DNA from 2 places in the Solibacillus sp. FSL K6-1554 genome. Region 2 is predicted to be linked to the other one. Evidence: a T-box and tRNA genes for the amino acid it is inferred to sense, from the RefSeq annotation. Region 2 holds a T-box; the other holds one or more tRNA genes.

Region 1 (10,324 bases), 570 kb from region 2:
AGTTTGCCAAGTTAATCCGCCGTTATAAAGAAGGAAAAGAATTATTTGAAGATGGTCATTTTTTAGATGCTTATAATCATGTAGTTGCTTCATTGCATCATTTAGGGAGATTATCGATTATCGATAGTGGGCATTACCCGGAAGTTACAGTATGGGCCCAGGTAAAACGAAATGATCCAGCCATCTATAAATTATATGAAGAATTGATTATGAGTAACGAAAGTCTAGAAAAGCGTCTGGAGTTATTATTTTTAGCTGGCGAGTTTTTAATTAATTCCAGAACTACTGATGGGGCGCAACATATTCTGGAAACAATGCTTGCACAATCTTCGTGGACGATTCAACAGCTGCATGACCATCCGGAGTTAAGTTATTACTCTGTTGACTTGGAAGTGTTCGTTGAATATTTAATTGAAAGAGAGTTAATATTGGTTGAAACGGTTATTGCCAAAAACGAAGCGATATTCCACAGGAACTATTATGTAGACAGACAATATATTGAATCTGAGTATGGGTTATAGTATATTAATCAGAGCGTTTAAAAACGCTCTGAAATTTTTTTATAAAAAGTGTTGACGAAATCATAAGAAGTATTGTAATATATTAAATGTCGCTAAGACGTACTCGAAAACAACTAAATTACCTTCTCGAATTTCCTTGAAAAACTTTTTCAAAAAAGTTGTTGACAAAAAGAAACAGAGATGTTAAATTAGAGAAGTCGCTAAAACGACAACGAAACAAAATGAACCTTGAAAACTGAACAAGCAACGTTAATGAAACAAGCTTCTTAAATGAAGCAAACAATAGATTTCAACTTCTAACGAAGTTGAATCGCTAGCAAAGCAAATGAGCTTTCAAACTACTTTTATGGAGAGTTTGATCCTGGCTCAGGACGAACGCTGGCGGCGTGCCTAATACATGCAAGTCGAGCGGAAATTTTATTGGTGCTTGCACCTTTAAAATTTTAGCGGCGGACGGGTGAGTAACACGTGGGTAACCTACCTTATAGATTGGGATAACTCCGGGAAACCGGGGCTAATACCGAATAATACTTTTTAACACATGTTTGAAAGTTGAAAGACGGTTTCGGCTGTCACTATAAGATGGACCCGCGGCGCATTAGCTAGTTGGTGAGGTAACGGCTCACCAAGGCAACGATGCGTAGCCGACCTGAGAGGGTGATCGGCCACACTGGGACTGAGACACGGCCCAGACTCCTACGGGAGGCAGCAGTAGGGAATCTTCCACAATGGACGAAAGTCTGATGGAGCAACGCCGCGTGAGTGAAGAAGGATTTCGGTTCGTAAAACTCTGTTGCAAGGGAAGAACAAGTAGCGTAGTAACTGGCGCTACCTTGACGGTACCTTGTTAGAAAGCCACGGCTAACTACGTGCCAGCAGCCGCGGTAATACGTAGGTGGCAAGCGTTGTCCGGAATTATTGGGCGTAAAGCGCGCGCAGGTGGTTCCTTAAGTCTGATGTGAAAGCCCCCGGCTCAACCGGGGAGGGTCATTGGAAACTGGGGAACTTGAGTGCAGAAGAGGATAGTGGAATTCCAAGTGTAGCGGTGAAATGCGTAGAGATTTGGAGGAACACCAGTGGCGAAGGCGACTGTCTGGTCTGTAACTGACACTGAGGCGCGAAAGCGTGGGGAGCAAACAGGATTAGATACCCTGGTAGTCCACGCCGTAAACGATGAGTGCTAAGTGTTGGGGGGTTTCCGCCCCTCAGTGCTGCAGCTAACGCATTAAGCACTCCGCCTGGGGAGTACGGTCGCAAGACTGAAACTCAAAGGAATTGACGGGGGCCCGCACAAGCGGTGGAGCATGTGGTTTAATTCGAAGCAACGCGAAGAACCTTACCAGGTCTTGACATCCCGGTGACCACTATGGAGACATAGTTTCCCCTTCGGGGGCAACGGTGACAGGTGGTGCATGGTTGTCGTCAGCTCGTGTCGTGAGATGTTGGGTTAAGTCCCGCAACGAGCGCAACCCTTATTCTTAGTTGCCATCATTCAGTTGGGCACTCTAAGGAGACTGCCGGTGATAAACCGGAGGAAGGTGGGGATGACGTCAAATCATCATGCCCCTTATGACCTGGGCTACACACGTGCTACAATGGACGGTACAAACGGTTGCCAACCCGCGAGGGGGAGCTAATCCGATAAAACCGTTCTCAGTTCGGATTGTAGGCTGCAACTCGCCTACATGAAGCCGGAATCGCTAGTAATCGCGGATCAGCATGCCGCGGTGAATACGTTCCCGGGCCTTGTACACACCGCCCGTCACACCACGAGAGTTTGTAACACCCGAAGTCGGTGAGGTAACCTTTATGGAGCCAGCCGCCGAAGGTGGGATAGATGATTGGGGTGAAGTCGTAACAAGGTAGCCGTATCGGAAGGTGCGGCTGGATCACCTCCTTTCTAAGGATTTTTCGGAATCATTCCTTCGGGGAATGAAACATTAACGGTTGCTGTTCAGTTTTGAAGGTTCATTCTTAAATGAATGAAATACTTCAAACCTTGCTCCTGACGCTTGCGCTTACGTCGCAAAGCTGCATGAAGCAAAATCAGTGAAGCTTCTCACGATGTGATTGAAGTCAGCTGCTTCGTTCTTTGAAAACTGGATAAAACGACATTGAAAGCAATAAATCAAATTTCTATTTTATAGATTTTTAAACAAGTCAAGCAATTGACGTGTAAACTTAAATCTTAGATCTCTGATCTAAGTGTTAACTTTTGGTTAAGTTAATAAGGGCGCACGGTGGATGCCTTGGCACTAGGAGTCGATGAAGGACGGCACTAACACCGATATGCCTCGGGGAGCTGTAAGTAAGCTTTGATCCGGGGATTTCCGAATGGGGGAACCCACTATCTTTAATCGGATAGTATCTTCACGTGAATTCATAGCGTGTTGAAGACAGACGCAGGGAACTGAAACATCTAAGTACCTGCAGGAACAGAAAGAAAATTCGATTCCCTGAGTAGCGGCGAGCGAAACGGGAAGAGCCCAAACCAAAGAGCTTGCTCTTTGGGGTTGTAGGACACTCTATACGGAGTTACAAAAGAATGAATTAGACGAAGCGACTTGGAAAGGTCCGCGAAACAAGGTAAAAGCCCTGTAGTCAAAAGTTCATTCCCTCCAGAGTGGATCCTGAGTACGGCGGAACACGTGAAATTCCGTCGGAATCCGGGAGGACCATCTCCCAAGGCTAAATACTACCTAGTGACCGATAGTGAACCAGTACCGTGAGGGAAAGGTGAAAAGCACCCCGGAAGGGGAGTGAAATAGATCCTGAAACCGTGTGCCTACAAGTAGTTAGAGCCCGTTAATGGGTGATAGCGTGCCTTTTGTAGAATGAACCGGCGAGTTACGATTACGTGCGAGGTTAAGTTGAGAAGACGGAGCCGCAGCGAAAGCGAGTCTGAATAGGGCGAATTAGTACGTGGTCGTAGACCCGAAACCAGGTGATCTACCCATGTCCAGGGTGAAGGTGAGGTAACACTCACTGGAGGCCCGAACCCACGCACGTTGAAAAGTGCGGGGATGAGGTGTGGGTAGCGGAGAAATTCCAATCGAACCTGGAGATAGCTGGTTCTCTCCGAAATAGCTTTAGGGCTAGCCTCGTGATTGAGAATACCGGAGGTAGAGCACTGTTTGGACTAGGGGGGCATCTCGCTTTACCGAATTCAGACAAACTCCGAATGCCGGATATTTATACACGGGAGTCAGACTGCGAGTGATAAGATCCGTAGTCAAGAGGGAAACAGCCCAGACCACCAGCTAAGGTCCCCAAGTAATCGTTAAGTGGAAAAGGATGTGGCGTTGCTTAGACAACCAGGATGTTGGCTTAGAAGCAGCCATCATTTAAAGAGTGCGTAATAGCTCACTGGTCGAGTGACGCTGCGCCGAAAATGTATCGGGGCTAAACGATTCACCGAAGCTGTGGATGCATACTTTGAGTATGCGTGGTAGGAGAGCGTTCTAACAGCGTTGAAGTCAGACCGGAAGGACTGGTGGAGCGGTTAGAAGTGAGAATGCCGGTATGAGTAGCGAAACATGGGTGAGAATCCCATGCACCGTATGACTAAGGTTTCCTGAGGAAGGCTCGTCCGCTCAGGGTTAGTCGGGACCTAAGCCGAGGCCGATAGGCGTAGGCGATGGACAACAGGTTGATATTCCTGTACCACCTCCTCACCGTTTGAGAAATGGGGGGACGCAGTAGGATAGGGTAAGCACGCCGTTGGTTGCGCGTGTTCAAGCAGTAAGGCGTGTATGTAGGCAAATCCGCATACTATAACGTTGAGCTGTGATGACGAGCTCGTATGAGCGAAGTTCCTGATTTCACACTGCCAAGAAAAGCCTCTATCGAGGTGAGAGGTGCCCGTACCGCAAACCGACACAGGTAGTCGAGGAGAGAATCCTAAGGTGTGCGAGAGAACTCTCGTTAAGGAACTCGGCAAAATGACCCCGTAACTTCGGGAGAAGGGGTGCTTCTTTGGGTGCATAGCCTAGAGAAGCCGCAGTGAATAGGCCCAGGCGACTGTTTAGCAAAAACACAGGTCTCTGCAAAACCGTAAGGTGACGTATAGGGGCTGACGCCTGCCCGGTGCTGGAAGGTTAAGAGGAGCGGTTAGCGCAAGCGAAGCTGTGAATTGAAGCCCCAGTAAACGGCGGCCGTAACTATAACGGTCCTAAGGTAGCGAAATTCCTTGTCGGGTAAGTTCCGACCCGCACGAAAGGCGTAACGATCTGGGCACTGTCTCAACGAGAGACTCGGTGAAATTATAGTACCTGTGAAGATGCAGGTTACCCGCGACAGGACGGAAAGACCCCGTGGAGCTTTACTGTAGCCTGATATTGAATTTTGGTACAACTTGTACAGGATAGGTAGGAGCCAGAGATCTCGGAGCGCCAGCTTCGAAGGAGGCGTCGGTGGGATACTACCCTGGTTGTATTGAACTTCTAACCCATGCCCCTTAGCGGGGTAGGAGACAGTGTCAGGCGGACAGTTTGACTGGGGCGGTCGCCTCCTAAAGAGTAACGGAGGCGCCCAAAGGTTCCCTCAGAATGGTTGGAAATCATTCGTAGAGTGTAAAGGCATAAGGGAGCTTGACTGCGAGACCTACAAGTCGAGCAGGGTCGAAAGACGGGCTTAGTGATCCGGTGGTTCCGCATGGAAGGGCCATCGCTCAACGGATAAAAGCTACCCCGGGGATAACAGGCTTATCTCCCCCAAGAGTCCACATCGACGGGGAGGTTTGGCACCTCGATGTCGGCTCATCGCATCCTGGGGCTGTAGTCGGTCCCAAGGGTTGGGCTGTTCGCCCATTAAAGCGGTACGCGAGCTGGGTTCAGAACGTCGTGAGACAGTTCGGTCCCTATCCGTCGTGGGCGTAGGAAATTTGAGAGGAGCTGTCCTTAGTACGAGAGGACCGGGATGGACATACCGCTGGTGTACCAGTTGTCTTGCCAAAGGCATCGCTGGGTAGCTATGTATGGACGGGATAAGTGCTGAAAGCATCTAAGCATGAAGCCCCCCTCAAGATGAGATTTCCCATTACGCAAGTAAGTAAGACCCCTGAAAGACGATCAGGTAGATAGGTTCGAGGTGGAAGTGCGGTGACGCATGCAGCTGACGAATACTAATCGGTCGAGGACTTAACCACATTTTATTGCTCAATTCAATGAAACGTTTATCCAGTTTTGAAAGAATGAAAAATTATTATAAAAATACTTGACAAATAAGAAAAGTATGATATAATAAATAATGTCTTTCGATTAAATAGTCTAGTGATGATGGCAAAGAGGTCACACCCGTTCCCATACCGAACACGGAAGTTAAGCTCTTTAGCGCCGATGGTAGTTGGGGGCTTCCCCCTGTGAGAGTAGGACGTCGCTAGGCTGTTATAGAATTATTCCGAAGTAGCTCAGTTGGTAGAGCATCCGGCTGTTAACCGGCAGGTCGCAGGTTCGAGTCCTGCCTTCGGAGCCATTAAATCTTGGAGAGTTGTCCGAGTGGCCGAAGGAGCACGATTGGAAATCGTGTATGCGGGTAACCCTGCATCAAGGGTTCAAATCCCTTACTCTCCGCCAGGCTTAATTTATAAAGAGGCCCGTTGGTCAAGTGGTTAAGACACCGCCCTTTCACGGCGGTAACACGGGTTCGAATCCCGTACGGGTCACCAAAAGATACATAAGTAGTATCCAGCATTGGAGGATTAGCTCAGCTGGGAGAGCACCTGCCTTACAAGCAGGGGGTCGGCGGTTCGAGCCCGTCATCCTCCACCATTAAACAAATAGTATTATCGCGGGGTGGAGCAGTGGTAGCTCGTCGGGCTCATAACCCGAAGGTCGCAGGTTCAAGTCCTGCCCCCGCAACCAAATGGTCCCGTGGTGTAGCGGTTAACATGCCTGCCTGTCACGCAGGAGATCGCCGGTTCGATCCCGGTCGGGACCGCCATTTTTTTAAAAAATTAATTTGTGGGTTTGTAGCTCAGTTGGTAGAGCATTAGATTGAAGCTCTAAGTGTCGGCGGTTCGATTCCGTCCAAACCCACCATATTTTTGCCGGTGTAGCTCAGTTGGTAGAGCAACTGACTTGTAATCAGTAGGTCGAGGGTTCGACTCCTTTCGCCGGCACCATTACCTGGAGGGGTAGCGAAGTGGCTAAACGCGGCGGACTGTAAATCCGCTCCTTAGGGTTCGGCGGTTCGAATCCGTCCCCCTCCACCATCCTTTTGATAGGGGCATAGTTTAAAGGTAGAACTACGGTCTCCAAAACCGTCAGTGTGGGTTCGATTCCTACTGCCCCTGCCAAATAACTTAAAAATACTTAAAATAATATAGTGGCGGTTGTGGCGAAGTGGTTAACGCACCTGATTGTGGTTCAGGCATTCGTGGGTTCGATTCCCATCAGTCGCCCCATTTTTATTTAGGTTTAAGTGTTAAAATTATAATATAGTGGCGGTTGTGGCGAAGTGGTTAACGCACCTGATTGTGGTTCAGGCATTCGTGGGTTCGATTCCCATCAGTCGCCCCATTCTATATCATAATTTAAATATTTGGGGTATAGCCAAGCGGTAAGGCAACGGATTTTGATTCCGTCATGCCCTGGTTCGAATCCAGGTACCCCAGCCATTTTTTTATTTTGCGGAAGTAGTTCAGTGGTAGAACACCACCTTGCCAAGGTGGGGGTCGCGAGTTCGAACCTCGTCTTCCGCTCCAAATATGGCGGCATAGCCAAGTGGTAAGGCACAGGTCTGCAACACCTTTATCACCGGTTCAAATCCGGTTGCCGCCTCCATATTTTATTTAATCGGAGAAACCGATTTTTTTTTACCTTATTTTGCCGAGTTGGTGGAATGGCAGACACGACGGACTCAAAATCCGTTGCCGCGAGGCGTGTGGGTTCAAGTCCCACACTCGGTATCTGAAAAAAAGACTTCACAGTTCATACTGTGAAGTCTTTTTTTATTTTTATAATCGATATATAAAGTCCCATAATCTTTTTAAAGAGCATAGAATAGATTATAGAATCCGACTTCAACAGTGGTATTTATAAGTGAAATTAGGAAAGAATAGATTCATCGATTCTTTTATATGATAATGAGAAAAATAAAGTCTGCGTACGGAATATTGGGAGATTAGTATGGGAGAATATCATATTATATACAAAGGAAATTAGTATGTTTTCCAGAAAATCCTGCACGTTTTTTCTGGCGTATTAAAATTATTTACTATAAAATTAACATAGTGATGTTAGGAATGAATTTTAAAAAAACGTATTTTATTTAAGTGATATAAATTATGGAAAATAGCGAGGAAGTAGGGAATTAAACAAATGAATGTAGCAACAAATTTGAAGTGGATTGAAGCGGCAAACTATGATGAGTTGAGTAAAATTGCCGCAACGATTTTTATAGATCAATTAAAAAAGGATAGTTCAACGGTATTTGGAATGGCTACAGGAGGTACCCCGGAAGGCTTTTATAAAAAGCTTGTAGCTGCGTATAAGGCAGGCGAAATATCTTTTAAACAGGCAAAGTCTTTCAACTTGGATGAATATATCGGTATTAATCCGGCAAATGAAGCGAGCTACCATTATTATATGGACTATAACCTGTTTAATCATATCGATATGAAACGGGAAAATATTTATTTACCAGCTGGTAATAAGTCGAATTTAGAAAAAGCTGCCGCTGAATATGATGCATTGATTAATGCGGCAGGAAATATTGATATACAGCTTTTAGGAATTGGTGTAAATGGACATATCGGTTTTAATGAACCTGGAACTCCTTTTGATTTAGGTACAAATATTGTAGAGCTTGCACAGTCTACACGTGAAGCGAATCAAGTCTATTTTGATTCAATTGATGATGTGCCGACACATGCCATTACAATGGGAATCAAAACGATTTTAAGTTCTAAAAAGATTGTATTATTAATTTCAGGTGCATCAAAACAGGAGGCATTTGAACGTTTACGCAGCGGTGTCGTAACAGAAGATTTCCCTGCGAGCGCACTGCACAACCATCCAGATGTGACGGTTATTTATACAGATGTAAAATAAGGTAAAGGAGTGCATACATTGTGCACTCCTTTATTTGATCGATGAAATAAATACTCCTGTAATTACCGCAATGCCTCCGATTACTTGAGCGATGAGGAGTTGCTCATTTAAAAACAGTACAGCAAAGATTGTGGCAAATAGAGGAATGAAGTTTAGATAGATTCCTGCTTTGTTTGCTCCTAATGAGACAACGCCATTGTTCCAGCTTAAAAAGGCAACTATCGAAGCAATGATCCCTACATAAAAAATCGCCCCAATTGTCGAAGCGTTCCATACGATTGCTTGTGATGTTGTTAGTAGTTCATATACTGCGAACGGCAGTAACATAATAGCTCCGATTGCAATCGTCACTAAAAACGTAGAATAACCCGGCAGCTTACCTGCGTACTTTTTAATGAGTAATGAATAGAAACTCCAGCACACTACCGCAATCAAAACGATCAAGTCCCCTTTGTTGAATGAAAATGAAAGCAGGATTTGTAATGAGCCTCCGGATATAATAAAGAGCACTCCGGCTAAAGAAAGCAGTGTGCCGATCATTTGGAACTTCGTTAACCGTTCTTTTAAAAAGATAAAGCTCAGTATGTATATAATAATCGGTGTTGATGAATTCATTAAAGATGCATTAATGGATGTTGTATCATGCAAGCCGATGTAGACGAGTGTATTGAATGCGGCAACTCCTGTTATTGCTAAAATGATGACAGCACCCCAATGCTGTTTCAGCGCAGGCCATTCTTTTTTCGTCCGGTTGTAAGCGATTGGGAAAAATACGAGAAAGGCGACAATCCAACGTAAAAAGGCAAGTGTAATCGGAGGAATATCTCCTGAAACAGCTCGTCCAATTACAAAGTTGCCGCCCCACAATAAAGTAGCCAAAATGAGCAGTAGCTGTGGTGGAAATTTCATTATTGAGCATCTCCTTATATTGGAAATTGATTTTATCTATTATAAGGACAACCACATGGAATTTGCAATGCGCTTTACATAAAACGCTATGATACAATAACGACAGAAGCAAAAGGAGGTCATTAGCATGAAAATTCGACCAGCAAGGTTACAGCATGGCGATACAGTCGGATTAGTTAATTTAAGTAGTCCGCTTAATATAGAATCATTAGGGGATAAATTAGCGTTTTTAGAGGAATTAGGTTTAAAGTATAAGCTTGGTAATACGGTACAGGCATACGAAGGCTATTTGGCAGGTTCCGACGAGGAGCGGATTAAAGACTTTCACCAAATGATTGTTGATCCGGAAGTGAAGGCAGTCTTTTTAGTGAAGGGCGGCTACGGAATCTCAAGAATCATCGATAAGATAAGCTATCCATTAATCGAGGACAATCCGAAAATAATTTGGGGCTTTTCCGATGTGACGACTTTACATACACAAGTAAACGAGTTTGCAAATTTAGTGACATTCCATGGTCCGATGCTGTCTAGTCCAAAAGGGGAACTGGACCCTCTTTCTAAAAAAATGTTCCAGCAGCTATTCCAGCCGATTGAAATTCAGTATACAGAAAGCATTTCACCTCTTACGACAATTATACCGGGAACTGTACGCGGCGAATTGACAGGCGGAAATTTAAACCGTATTGTCAGCACACTTGGAACTAAATTTGAAATTGATGTGCGCAATAAAATTTTACTACTTGAAGATTTAGGTGAAACAATCGAGCAAATTGATTTAATGCTGAATCAGCTTCGTCTTTCAAGAAAGCTGGAGCTTGCAGCAGGCTTTGTAATAGCAGACTT
Region 2 (10,324 bases):
GTGCAACAGGACAAGATAAAGTACGTAACGGCTTCGGTCCATTAGTAAGCGAGTTTGTAACTTTGCCGTTTAATGATGTTACAGCATTAAAAGCAGCAGCTGATGCTGATACTGCTGCGATTATGCTGGAAATGATCCAAGGTGAAGGTGGCGTAAATCCCGTAACGGAGGAATTCGCGAAAGCCATTCATGAAATCCAGCAATCATCGGATATTTTAGTCATTGTTGATGAAGTACAAACGGGTATCGGACGTACAGGAACTCGTTTTGCATTTGAACAGACAGTCATCAAACCGGATATTGTTTCAATGGCAAAAGGTCTAGGTGGCGGATTCCCGATTGGGGGGATACTTGGGACAGAAAAGCTCTTTAACACGTTTAGTGCAGGGACACACGGTACGACGTTCGGCGGAAATCCATTAGGCGTTGCCGTCGCGCAAACAGTTATCGATCAAATATTCAATGATGCCTTTTTGGATAATGTGAAACAAAAATCAGCGTACTTTGTAAATAAACTGGAAGAAGCATTTCCGGAAGAAAAATATTCGGTTCAAGGTAAAGGGTTAATGCTGGGGTTAAGTCTCGGTGGCGAAGATGTCGCACCTTATGTTGCCGCATTGGATGAAGCCGGTCTATTAACGGTTGCAGCCGGACCGAAAGTGATTCGTCTATTACCACCTTTAACAGTTAGCGAACAAGAAATTGATGAAGCGGTCAATTTATTAAAAGGTGTATTAAAAGAGGAACAGGTATCAATTTAATTACATTAAAAAATCTCACCAACAATTTTACTAGTTGGTGAGATTTTTTTGTTATTCTCCTGATGGTTCGACAGGATCAACGTCAACTTCAATTTCGTCAAGATCTTCGGGTTCTTCTGGTTCTTCAATTACCTCTCCGGGTACAACATTTTCCTCATCTTCCGTTTCCGGTGGAGCCGTTTCGACAACTTCTCCAACTTCGTTCGAATAGCCTGATTCCAATCCTGTAATATCAACTGCTACGACGATGTAGCGAACACCTGGTGAAACAGATACCCGGTACCCTTCATAAGATTTTAATGAGCGTACGAGCGATCTTCCTTGATCGGTAACGCTATAAACACGATAGCCGACGACATCATTTGATGAAGAGGCTGTCCACGAAAGTGAACCGTTTGCCAATGTAGCATAAACAGGTTGTGGTGGTGCACTGTCTGCCGAGAATGGTGCACCGGTTACAACACCTTTACCTGATGTGAATGACAATAATTTCGATGCGTCACCACCCAGTCTGCCTAACATACGGTCAACAAATGCCTGATTTAATCCGAATCCGCTCATTTGGACAAACTCAGTAGGTGTATTCGGTAATGCGGCATATGTGTTGCCGTCAATAACAACCGATGTAGAAGATACAAAGCTGTCATCCGGCTTAGACGGTAAAAATACATTTTTATTAAATAAATCTGACGTAACTAAACCGGCATTGGCACATGAAGTAGAAGGTGCCAGACCTGAAATGCCGCAAAATGATCGTGTTACAACGCCTTCAGGTTTTTTGAAAGTTTCTTTCGTACCGACTAATTCCGGGTCAATGTCATAAAGCGTATTCAGGTAATTAGCCCATAACCGGTTTACACGCTGACTTGGATGCTGGTAACGGTTATTAAATGCATAAAGTGTGCGTGGCTGGTCATAACCTAACCAAACGCCAACAGAAATATTCGGATTGTATCCGACTAGCCAAACATCTTTATGGTCCTGTGTAGTCCCTGTCTTTGCGGCAAAGTCAGATGAGAATTTCAATTGACTCTTCGCCAATGTTGCAGTACCACCTTGCTTCATAACACCTCGTAGCATATCAGTCATCATATAGGCAGTTTCCGGTGCAAATACATCAACTGGAGCAGCTTCATGTTCATAAACAATATTGCCATCCAGATCCTCAATGCGTTCAATCATGTAGGCATCGTTAAATTGTCCGTTATTTGCAAAGGTTGTATAGGCATTTGTATTTTCTTCGACAGTTGCCCCGTGAGTAATCCCGCCAATAGATGTAGAAAGATTGACATAATCTCCTTCAGTCAACTTTGAGAAGCCCATTTTTTCCAAATAGGTTGCTGGACGACGATCTAAAATTGAATCATACAAACGCAGTACTGCTAAGTTTTGTGATGATGCAACTGCTTGTCGTGCTGGTATAATTCCTAGTTCCTGTGTTGGAATATAGTTGACGGGTTCATAGTTGTCATAACTACGTTTAAATTTCACATCGACTACAGGGCTTCCTGCACCAATGACACCGTAATCAAGCGCTGGTGCATAGGCAAGTAACGGTTTCATCGTTGAACCGTTTGAACGGTAAGCTTGTGTCGCATGATTCAATTGTTCAATTTCATGGTCGCGCCCGCCAACAAAACTTAAAATACGGCCTGTTTTGTTTTCAATAACCATACTTCCTGTTTGTACGGGAACATCCACTTCGATTTCTTCGCCTGTTTCAGGATCTTTTCCTTTTTTCTTGTATGTTTGTCCGTATAAAGTGAATTCTTCCGTCACTTTTTTCATGGCATCATACATGTCTTTATTAATCGTTGAGTAAATACGGTAACCGCCTGAACGTATTGTACGGTCTGCCAGTATTGTATATTTTTCATTTAAGTTCTCTTCTTCTTTTAAACGGTCCGGGTCAATGCCGTCTTTTTCGGCAAGTATTTTTGCGAAAATTTCTTTTGAACGCAGCTCAAGCTCTGCTGTTAACCAAGGATATTTTTCTTCCGGACGGATTTCATATCCTTTGAAGTCTTTAGAAATGTCATAGGCAATTGCTTCGTCATATTCTTTCTTCGTAATATAGCCTGCTTCCTGCATACGATAAAGAACCGTTTTCATACGGTCAATACCTGGCTGCATCCCTTCCGCACTTTTTTGCTCACCTTTATTTGTAAAAGGCGTATATGTGAAAGGTGCCTGTGGGATACCGGCAATATAAGCTGCCTGCGGTAGATTTAATTTAGATGCGGACACACCAAAAATACCCTGTGCAGCCGTTTCAATTCCGGCAATGTTACGACCTGAAGAATTTCGGCCATACGGGATGATATTTAAATAGGCTTCGAGTATTTCTTCTTTTGTCATAAAATGTTCTAAACGGTACGCAAGTAAAATTTCCTTCGCTTTACGTTCATAAGAAACTTCATTCGTTAATATTTGGTTTTTTATTAATTGCTGTGTTAGTGTAGAGCCACCTGTCTGTGTAGACGAGTTGGATACATCTTGCAGTAATCCACGTATTACCGCTTTCGGCACAATGCCGGTATGCTCACGGAAATATTCATCCTCTGTAGCAAGAACAGCATTAATTAAGGATGGGGATATATTAGCTAGCGATGTTTCACGTCGATCTAAATCAGTTCTGATCTTTCCTATGTAAATATCGTTCGCAAAATAAAGTTCACTTGTTTCTTCATAGCTGAAAATTTGTTCGCGCATCTCTTCTTTCGATCGCAAAGGTTCATCCTTTGTTAATGATGCGAAGTAACCTGCGCCTACACCTCCAACAAACAACAGTGTCGTAGCTATAAAAATAATAGCCAGTAAAGTTAAATTCCAGAATACACCGCCTCCAATTCTGACGAAGCGCATTCTTTCTGAAGAAGCAAGGATTTCGATTTTTTTATTTAATTTTTCGAGCCATTGTTTCACATCATCGACCTCCTAAAATCTTGTTTATTATAGCATATTTGATATATAAACGAATATAAATATTGACATCAACTATTTTCTAGGTAGAATAGAAAATATAAATTTCAGGCAACGAAGAGTTTGCAGTAATAAATGTGTTCCCTGCATAGAGAGCTAGCGGTTGGTGAAAGCTAGACATAGCGCATTTATGAATTACGTACTTGGAGCCTGAACGGATCGTCACGTTATAGACGCTTAAAGTGGAAGAAAGAGATTTAAATTTCTTCAAGCCGGGTGGTACCGCGTTAAATAAAAATTTGACGTCCCTGCATGCATTTGCGTGTAGGGACTTTTTTATTTCCTTACAAGTAAATGACGCATCATGTAAAAGGAGAGAAAACAAATGACAAACGAATTACTGCAAGACTTGGAATGGCGCGGATTGTTATACCAGCAAACAGACGCGGAAGGTATGGAAAAGTTATTAAACGAAGAGAAGGTTTCCCTATATGTAGGTGTTGACCCGACAGCGGATTCGATGCATATCGGACATATCGTGCCATTGCTTACGTTACGCCGTTTCCAAAAAGCAGGTCATACACCGATTTTATTAGTTGGTGGAGCTACAGGTACAGTTGGGGATCCATCTGGCCGTTCAGAAGAGCGTCAATTACAGACGATGGACCAGATCGATAAAAATGTGCAGGGACTTAAAAAGCAAATGGAGCGCTTATTCGACTTTTCATCGGATGCTGCAAATGGTGCTGTTCTTGTAAACAATAATGACTGGGTAGGTCCAATGACATTAATCGATTTCCTTCGTGATTACGGGAAACTGATCAATGTAAACTACATCTTAAATAAAGATACAGTAGCGTCACGCCTGGATTCAGGTATTTCATTTACTGAATTTGCTTACACATTAATCCAAGGTATTGACTTCAATCATTTATACGATCATCACAACGTTCGAATTCAAGTAGGTGGTTCGGATCAGTGGGGCAATATTACAACAGGCTTGGAAATGATTCGTAAAACGCATGATGAAAATGCGAAAGCGTTCGGTATTACAATTCCTCTTGTAACAAAAGCGGACGGTACAAAATTCGGTAAAACAGCGGGCGGCGCTGTATGGCTCGATGCTGCGAAAACATCTCCATACGAGTTTTACCAGTTCTGGATCAATACTGCGGATGCAGATGTTGTGAAATACTTAAAAATCTTCACATTCCTGTCACGTGAAGAAATTGAAGGCCTTGCAGTAAGTGTTGAAGAAGAGCCGCATTTACGTAAAGCGCAAAAAGCATTGGCTGAAGAAATGACGCGTCTGATCCACGGTGAGGAAGGTCTGGAAGCCGCAGAACGTATTACAAAAGCATTATTCTCCGGTGACTTAAAAGCATTGTCAGTAGAGGAAATGAAAGTAGCCTTCTCCGGTGTACCTTCTGTAGAAGTGGCGAAAGAAGACAAAAATATCGTGGAGTTAATCGTAGAAGCAGGAATTTCTTCATCAAAGCGTCAGGCACGTGAAGATGTTACGAACGGTGCAATTAGCGTGAACGGAGAAAAAATTACAGATCTGGAATATGTAATCGATGCGAAAGACCGTTTGGAAGACGCCTTTGCCATTATTCGTCGCGGCAAGAAAAAATACCATATGGTGAAATTTGCTTAATTAAATTAAACGTCTTGGGAAGTAGTTTTCCAGGACGTTTTTTTAAAAGGAATATTTCGTTTCATAAAGAACTATAGGAGGAGAGGGGTGGGAGTATGGAAAATAAATCTTATTTAGGGAAAATTGTCATTTCGATTTTTGTCTTACTGACGGTTTGCTTTTTCACTTTCATATTGTTATTTTTTGTAGCATTTAGTGGCAAGATTCATTATATACCGTTAGTAATTTCTGCTGCGGTCATTTTATATATTGGTTTTGTCCTTGTGATTTTTGATGTATTTTACAAAAACAGTAAGCGTATAAAAATCTTTTGGTCAATTGCCGGAATTGTTTTGGTCGTCACCTCGATACAACCAATTTATAAATGGTTCGATGGCAGGGTACCGACTGTTGACGCGGAAGTGAATATTTATCAATATGAGCCATTTACAGATCAGAATAAATTAGTGCAATTGGATAAGAAACCGAGTTTAAAAATAGAGGAACCTTTGCCGAAGATGGATGGTGCAACGGCTTTGTATCCATTGTATGCAGCCATTACAGAGCATCTTTATCCTGAAAAAGAATATAATCCTTACAAGAGTGAAGTGATGGTGAATCAGACGCACGAAGCCTATACGAACCTGATTTTTGGTAATACGGATATGATATTTGTAGCGGGCCCATCCGATTCACAAATTCACCAGGCAGAACAACAAGGGATTAAACTACATTTGACGCCTATTGGAAAAGAAGCGTTTGTCTTATTCGTGAACAGTAAAAACAAAGTCGATCGTTTATCGCTCGAACAAATTAAGGGAATCTATGCAGGGGAAATTACAAACTGGTCTGAAGTTGGCGGACAAGACGATGCAATCCGTGCATTCCAAAGACCTGAGGACAGCGGATCACAAACAGCATTACAACGGCTTATGGGGGATAAACCGTTAATGGAAGCCCCAACGGAAGATGTAGCGACTGGAATGGGCGGAATTATCAATGAAGTGTCCCAATATAAAAATTATAAAAACGCAATTGGTTATACTTTCCGCTACTATTCAAATGAGATGGTAAAAAATAAAGAAATTAAACTTTTGGAAATCGATGGGGTTGCACCGACAAGAGAAAAAATTCGCAACAATGCGTATCCGATTGCTTCTGAATTTTATATTGTGACAGCAGGCGAGCCAACAGGAAATGTTAAACAGGTGATTGATTGGGTGCTCTCGGATGAAGGGCAGGCATTAGTGGAAAAGGCGGGCTATGTGTCTCTTAAATCTGCCGAATAGTAAAAGATTGGTATGCTACTAAAGAAGCAATAATTTTGTATCACCTTAAAAATATCAGTATAATAGATTGTATACATATTTTTAGGGGGATGTTATTTTGAGTGAGCAATTAACAGGTACAGTCGATGATCGACATGCGATATTAAGCATTGCTGTTAAACCCCGAGATACTATTCGTTATGTGTTAACAACTAAAAAGTTATCTTATTTCATTTTCGTTGGTATTATCGGAGTGTTTGCGAGTAATTTAGTCAGTTTTATCGGTAGTGAATTTACAGGACAATATACGCTGGGAGATATCGTTTATTCAACATTTCTTTTAAGTTTAGTACTATATTTTCTTTCAACAGTTTTATCGGCAGGCGTATTGACACTATCAGCAAAAGCATTCGGTGGTACAGGGAAGTTTAAAGAAATGTTCCGCATGATCAGTGTGACAATGATTCCTTATATTTGGATATTGCCGGTTCTTCTGTTCTGGATGCAATTCGCACCACAGTCATTTTTCTCTATTTCCTATATGGAGACATCACTAGGTGATTTGATTCTGCAATTTGTTTGTGGGACTCTGATTATTATTAGCAGTATTTGGACATATGTCATCACAGTTATTGGGATTTCGGAAGTGCACCGTATATCTAAGTGGAAAGCATTTTTTGCTTCGTTTATAGTAATTGCGGTACTAGGAGCAACTTACTTTTTGTTTTAAGCGTATTTAGTATGGATTGTTACGAGTTGAATAGAAAGGATGCTGCCGCTCTATAGCGTACAGCATCTTTTTTTATTGTTAGCGGAATGTAATGTTTGTGTCTACATGTAAGGATGAAAAGTTAATGAAACTCAAAATAAAAAGGGTCACTGGGGGAAGTGACCCTAAGGGCGAGAAGCAGTAATAAGTAGTTGGATTTATTTCTGGCTAGCTAGAAGCCTTCTTTGGAATCGGAGTTATTAGTAAGCGAAAGTAGCACCGACAATAATTAAAAGAATGAATAGAACAACAATTAGAACGAATGTTAAGCTGTTACCGCCGCTGTTGCCGCCACCACCACCACAGCCGTAACCACCGTAGTTATTATAGTTTTGATTTTGATATCCTTCATAACCGTAACCCATAATATTCACCCCCTTTCCTCGTTATCCTATTCAACGAAGAAGGGTTGATCGGGGCGATTGAACAATTTTGAAAAAAATTTTGCGGAAAATAAATCTAAATAAAAAAACCACCAAGCACCCGATAAACAGGGCTTGATGGTTTGATTCGAATATATCTGAAGCTCGAAAGATTAACGAGAGTAGAACTCTACGATGAATTGTTCGTTGATTTCAGAAGATAATTCAGAGCGCTCTGGTAAACGTACGAAAGTACCTACTTTAGAGTCTGCATCGAATGATAAATATTCTGGTACGAAGCTGTTTACTTCGATTGATTCAGCAACAACTGAAAGGTTAGCTGATTTCTCACGTAAAGAGATCGTTTGACCTGGTTTTACTGAGTAAGATGGGATGTCAACGCGGTTACCATCAACTAAGATGTGACCGTGGTTAACTAATTGACGAGCTGCACGACGAGTGCGAGCTAAACCTAAACGGTAAACTAGGTTGTCAAGGCGAGTTTCAAGTAAAATCATGAAGTTTTCACCGTGTACACCTTGTAATTTACCAGCACGTAGGTAAGTGTTTTTGAATTGACGTTCAGTCATACCATACATATGACGTAATTTTTGCTTTTCAGTTAATTGTAGACCGTACTCTGATTTTTTACCACGAGAGTTCGGGCCGTGTTGACCTGGTGCGTAAGGGCGTTTTGCGATTTCTTTACCTGTGCCGCTTAATGAAATACCAAGACGACGAGATAGTTTCCAAGATGGACCTGTATAACGAGACATAATTGTGTCTCCTCCTTAAAATTGGTTTTTGTTGTAAAAGAAAAAACCAGTTGTACCCGACATTAAACGGTATTCTATTTTCATGTATCTTCGCCCATGCAGCCGAAAGGGTTACACAATACACCATTCTGTCTACACAGAAGGAATAAAATACTACATTTAAGTTATACAACTACTGCATTCATTTTACACAAAGGCTATTGTATCTTTTTTTTTTCTATCCGTCAACAAAGGTGTTTTACATTTTGAAGATAATATGTAGTAAAGAAAAATAAAAATAATTTATCGTTTTGTGGGTATTTAAGCACAAAAGCGGGTAGTAGATAAGAACGGGAAAATACTTTAATATTCAAAAAACAATTCAAATTGGGGTGTTTACTAGAAAAATATAACAAATTTAAATAGTCAATAAGACATAAAATGTGTATACTTGATGTTAAGTGAAAAGAACCGACATCGCAATAGTAAAAGAAAAGGTGATTTAATGGTGGAAAATCAACAAAAGATTGATCAATTTAAATCGGATATTTTAAGCCTTTGTATGAATAAGAAATTACAACGAAGTAAATTTTATGATTACTTTTTCCTATTAGAAGAAAACCTAACTAAACACTTTAATATGGAACATTGTTTTTTATTTCATGTAAGCGAAAATAATTTGAAACCGATCGACAACTTAGAATTACTGAATGTTGATGTAGCATTAGATTTAATACAACCCTATTTTAATGGTAACAAAGTTGTGAAGTTACCCGGGTTTTTAAAAGAACAGCCGTATTTTGAAAACCATACGGATGTTATGCCACTTATAATAAATGATAAAATAGAAGCTATTATTATATTTAAATATAATCCTGTCGGGGCACCTATACAAACAGTGCTGACTGAAGAAATAGTAGGGGCGATATCCGCTTCCTATAAATATTTAATCCAAAAATACGAAGTGTATTCGAATGAGCAAAAGTACCGTAAATTATATGGGATGACAGATCTTTTCCATTCAACGATGGACATTGATGTAATTTTGGAAAATGTGCTTATTACAATAGAAGAAAATTTTCCTGGACTTGAAGTAGAGCTGATCTTGTCAAATGACCAAGACCGTCAAACGAGAGTGAAAATAAAGCCCTTTGACTATTTATCTGAGCGGCCTGCAACAATCGAGTCTTTTGTATCGGGAGAATTGAAAGAAGATATAGCCGTTGAACAAAACCGTCGATTATTAAATGTGCCTATAAAAGGGAGACAAGCAATATACGGAATTTTACAGGTAAAAGCACCGATCAATTACTCATTCGCGAATTCGGAAAAAGAATTTATCCGTATGCTTGCGCAAGCTTCAGGAAATGCCTTGGAAAACGCAAAACTCTATCATCAATCACATCGTCTCATCACGGATTTACAGTTAATCAATGAAACTTCCCACCGTTTAAATATGAAATTGACGATCAGCGAGATGCTTTTATTTTTACAAAAGCAAATGTTGAAATCTTTTCAGCCTATGGAAATAGGTTTCATGTTTAAAGAAGATGAAAAGTATATCATGACCGAAGCGTGTACAGATCTTTTCGATTATGTAGCGTGCAATGTATATGTCCAACACGTGGAAAAACATTTTCAGACGACACAAGACCCATTGTTTATTGCTGATTTCAGTCGTCTTATTTCAGGAGACATTGAGTATAAGTCGATTATGGCCATTCCAATGATTGTTGAAGAAGATATTATCGGGTTTAGCATTGTATTGCATAAAGAGCCGTATTTCTTCTCCTTTGACAGCTTTAAGCTAATGCAATCGCTTATTCACCATTCGTCATTAGCCATTTCCAA

The links. A T-box is a leader RNA that pairs with one kind of tRNA and senses whether it is charged. The one in region 2 lies ahead of tyrS (tyrosine--tRNA ligase), so its partner is inferred to be a tRNA-Tyr.
Region 1: it encodes a tRNA-Tyr, which carries the amino acid that the T-box ahead of tyrS (tyrosine--tRNA ligase) is inferred to sense. The anticodon was not compared.

The regions. Positions count from the first base shown of each region.
Region 1 covers NZ_JBBOSS010000001.1:3,468,244-3,478,567, reverse strand. Annotated here, with positions in the region: gene MHB58_RS17380 (nucleotidyltransferase-like protein) at 1-521, shown strand, start outside; rRNA gene MHB58_RS17375 (16S ribosomal RNA) at 865-2,421, shown strand; rRNA gene MHB58_RS17370 (23S ribosomal RNA) at 2,739-5,667, shown strand; rRNA gene rrf (5S ribosomal RNA) at 5,788-5,903, shown strand; tRNA gene MHB58_RS17360 (tRNA-Asn) at 5,918-5,993, shown strand; tRNA gene MHB58_RS17355 (tRNA-Ser) at 6,003-6,094, shown strand; tRNA gene MHB58_RS17350 (tRNA-Glu) at 6,112-6,186, shown strand; tRNA gene MHB58_RS17345 (tRNA-Val) at 6,214-6,289, shown strand; tRNA gene MHB58_RS17340 (tRNA-Met) at 6,308-6,382, shown strand; tRNA gene MHB58_RS17335 (tRNA-Asp) at 6,386-6,461, shown strand; tRNA gene MHB58_RS17330 (tRNA-Phe) at 6,484-6,559, shown strand; tRNA gene MHB58_RS17325 (tRNA-Thr) at 6,567-6,642, shown strand; tRNA gene MHB58_RS17320 (tRNA-Tyr) at 6,649-6,732, shown strand; tRNA gene MHB58_RS17315 (tRNA-Trp) at 6,743-6,816, shown strand; tRNA gene MHB58_RS17310 (tRNA-His) at 6,849-6,924, shown strand; tRNA gene MHB58_RS17305 (tRNA-His) at 6,964-7,039, shown strand; tRNA gene MHB58_RS17300 (tRNA-Gln) at 7,063-7,137, shown strand; tRNA gene MHB58_RS17295 (tRNA-Gly) at 7,150-7,224, shown strand; tRNA gene MHB58_RS17290 (tRNA-Cys) at 7,230-7,303, shown strand; tRNA gene MHB58_RS17285 (tRNA-Leu) at 7,348-7,428, shown strand; gene nagB (glucosamine-6-phosphate deaminase) at 7,841-8,572, shown strand; gene MHB58_RS17275 (DMT family transporter) at 8,603-9,481, opposite strand; gene MHB58_RS17270 (S66 peptidase family protein) at 9,609-10,324, shown strand, end outside.
Region 2 covers NZ_JBBOSS010000001.1:2,893,585-2,903,908, reverse strand. Annotated here, with positions in the region: gene MHB58_RS14405 (acetylornithine transaminase) at 1-761, shown strand, start outside; gene MHB58_RS14400 (transglycosylase domain-containing protein) at 813-3,686, opposite strand; T-box leader at 3,789-3,996, shown strand; gene tyrS (tyrosine--tRNA ligase) at 4,069-5,340, shown strand; gene MHB58_RS14390 (substrate-binding domain-containing protein) at 5,436-6,608, shown strand; gene MHB58_RS14385 (Yip1 family protein) at 6,706-7,317, shown strand; gene MHB58_RS14380 (YjcZ family sporulation protein) at 7,557-7,721, opposite strand; gene rpsD (30S ribosomal protein S4) at 7,892-8,494, opposite strand; gene MHB58_RS14370 (sensor domain-containing diguanylate cyclase) at 8,979-10,324, shown strand, end outside.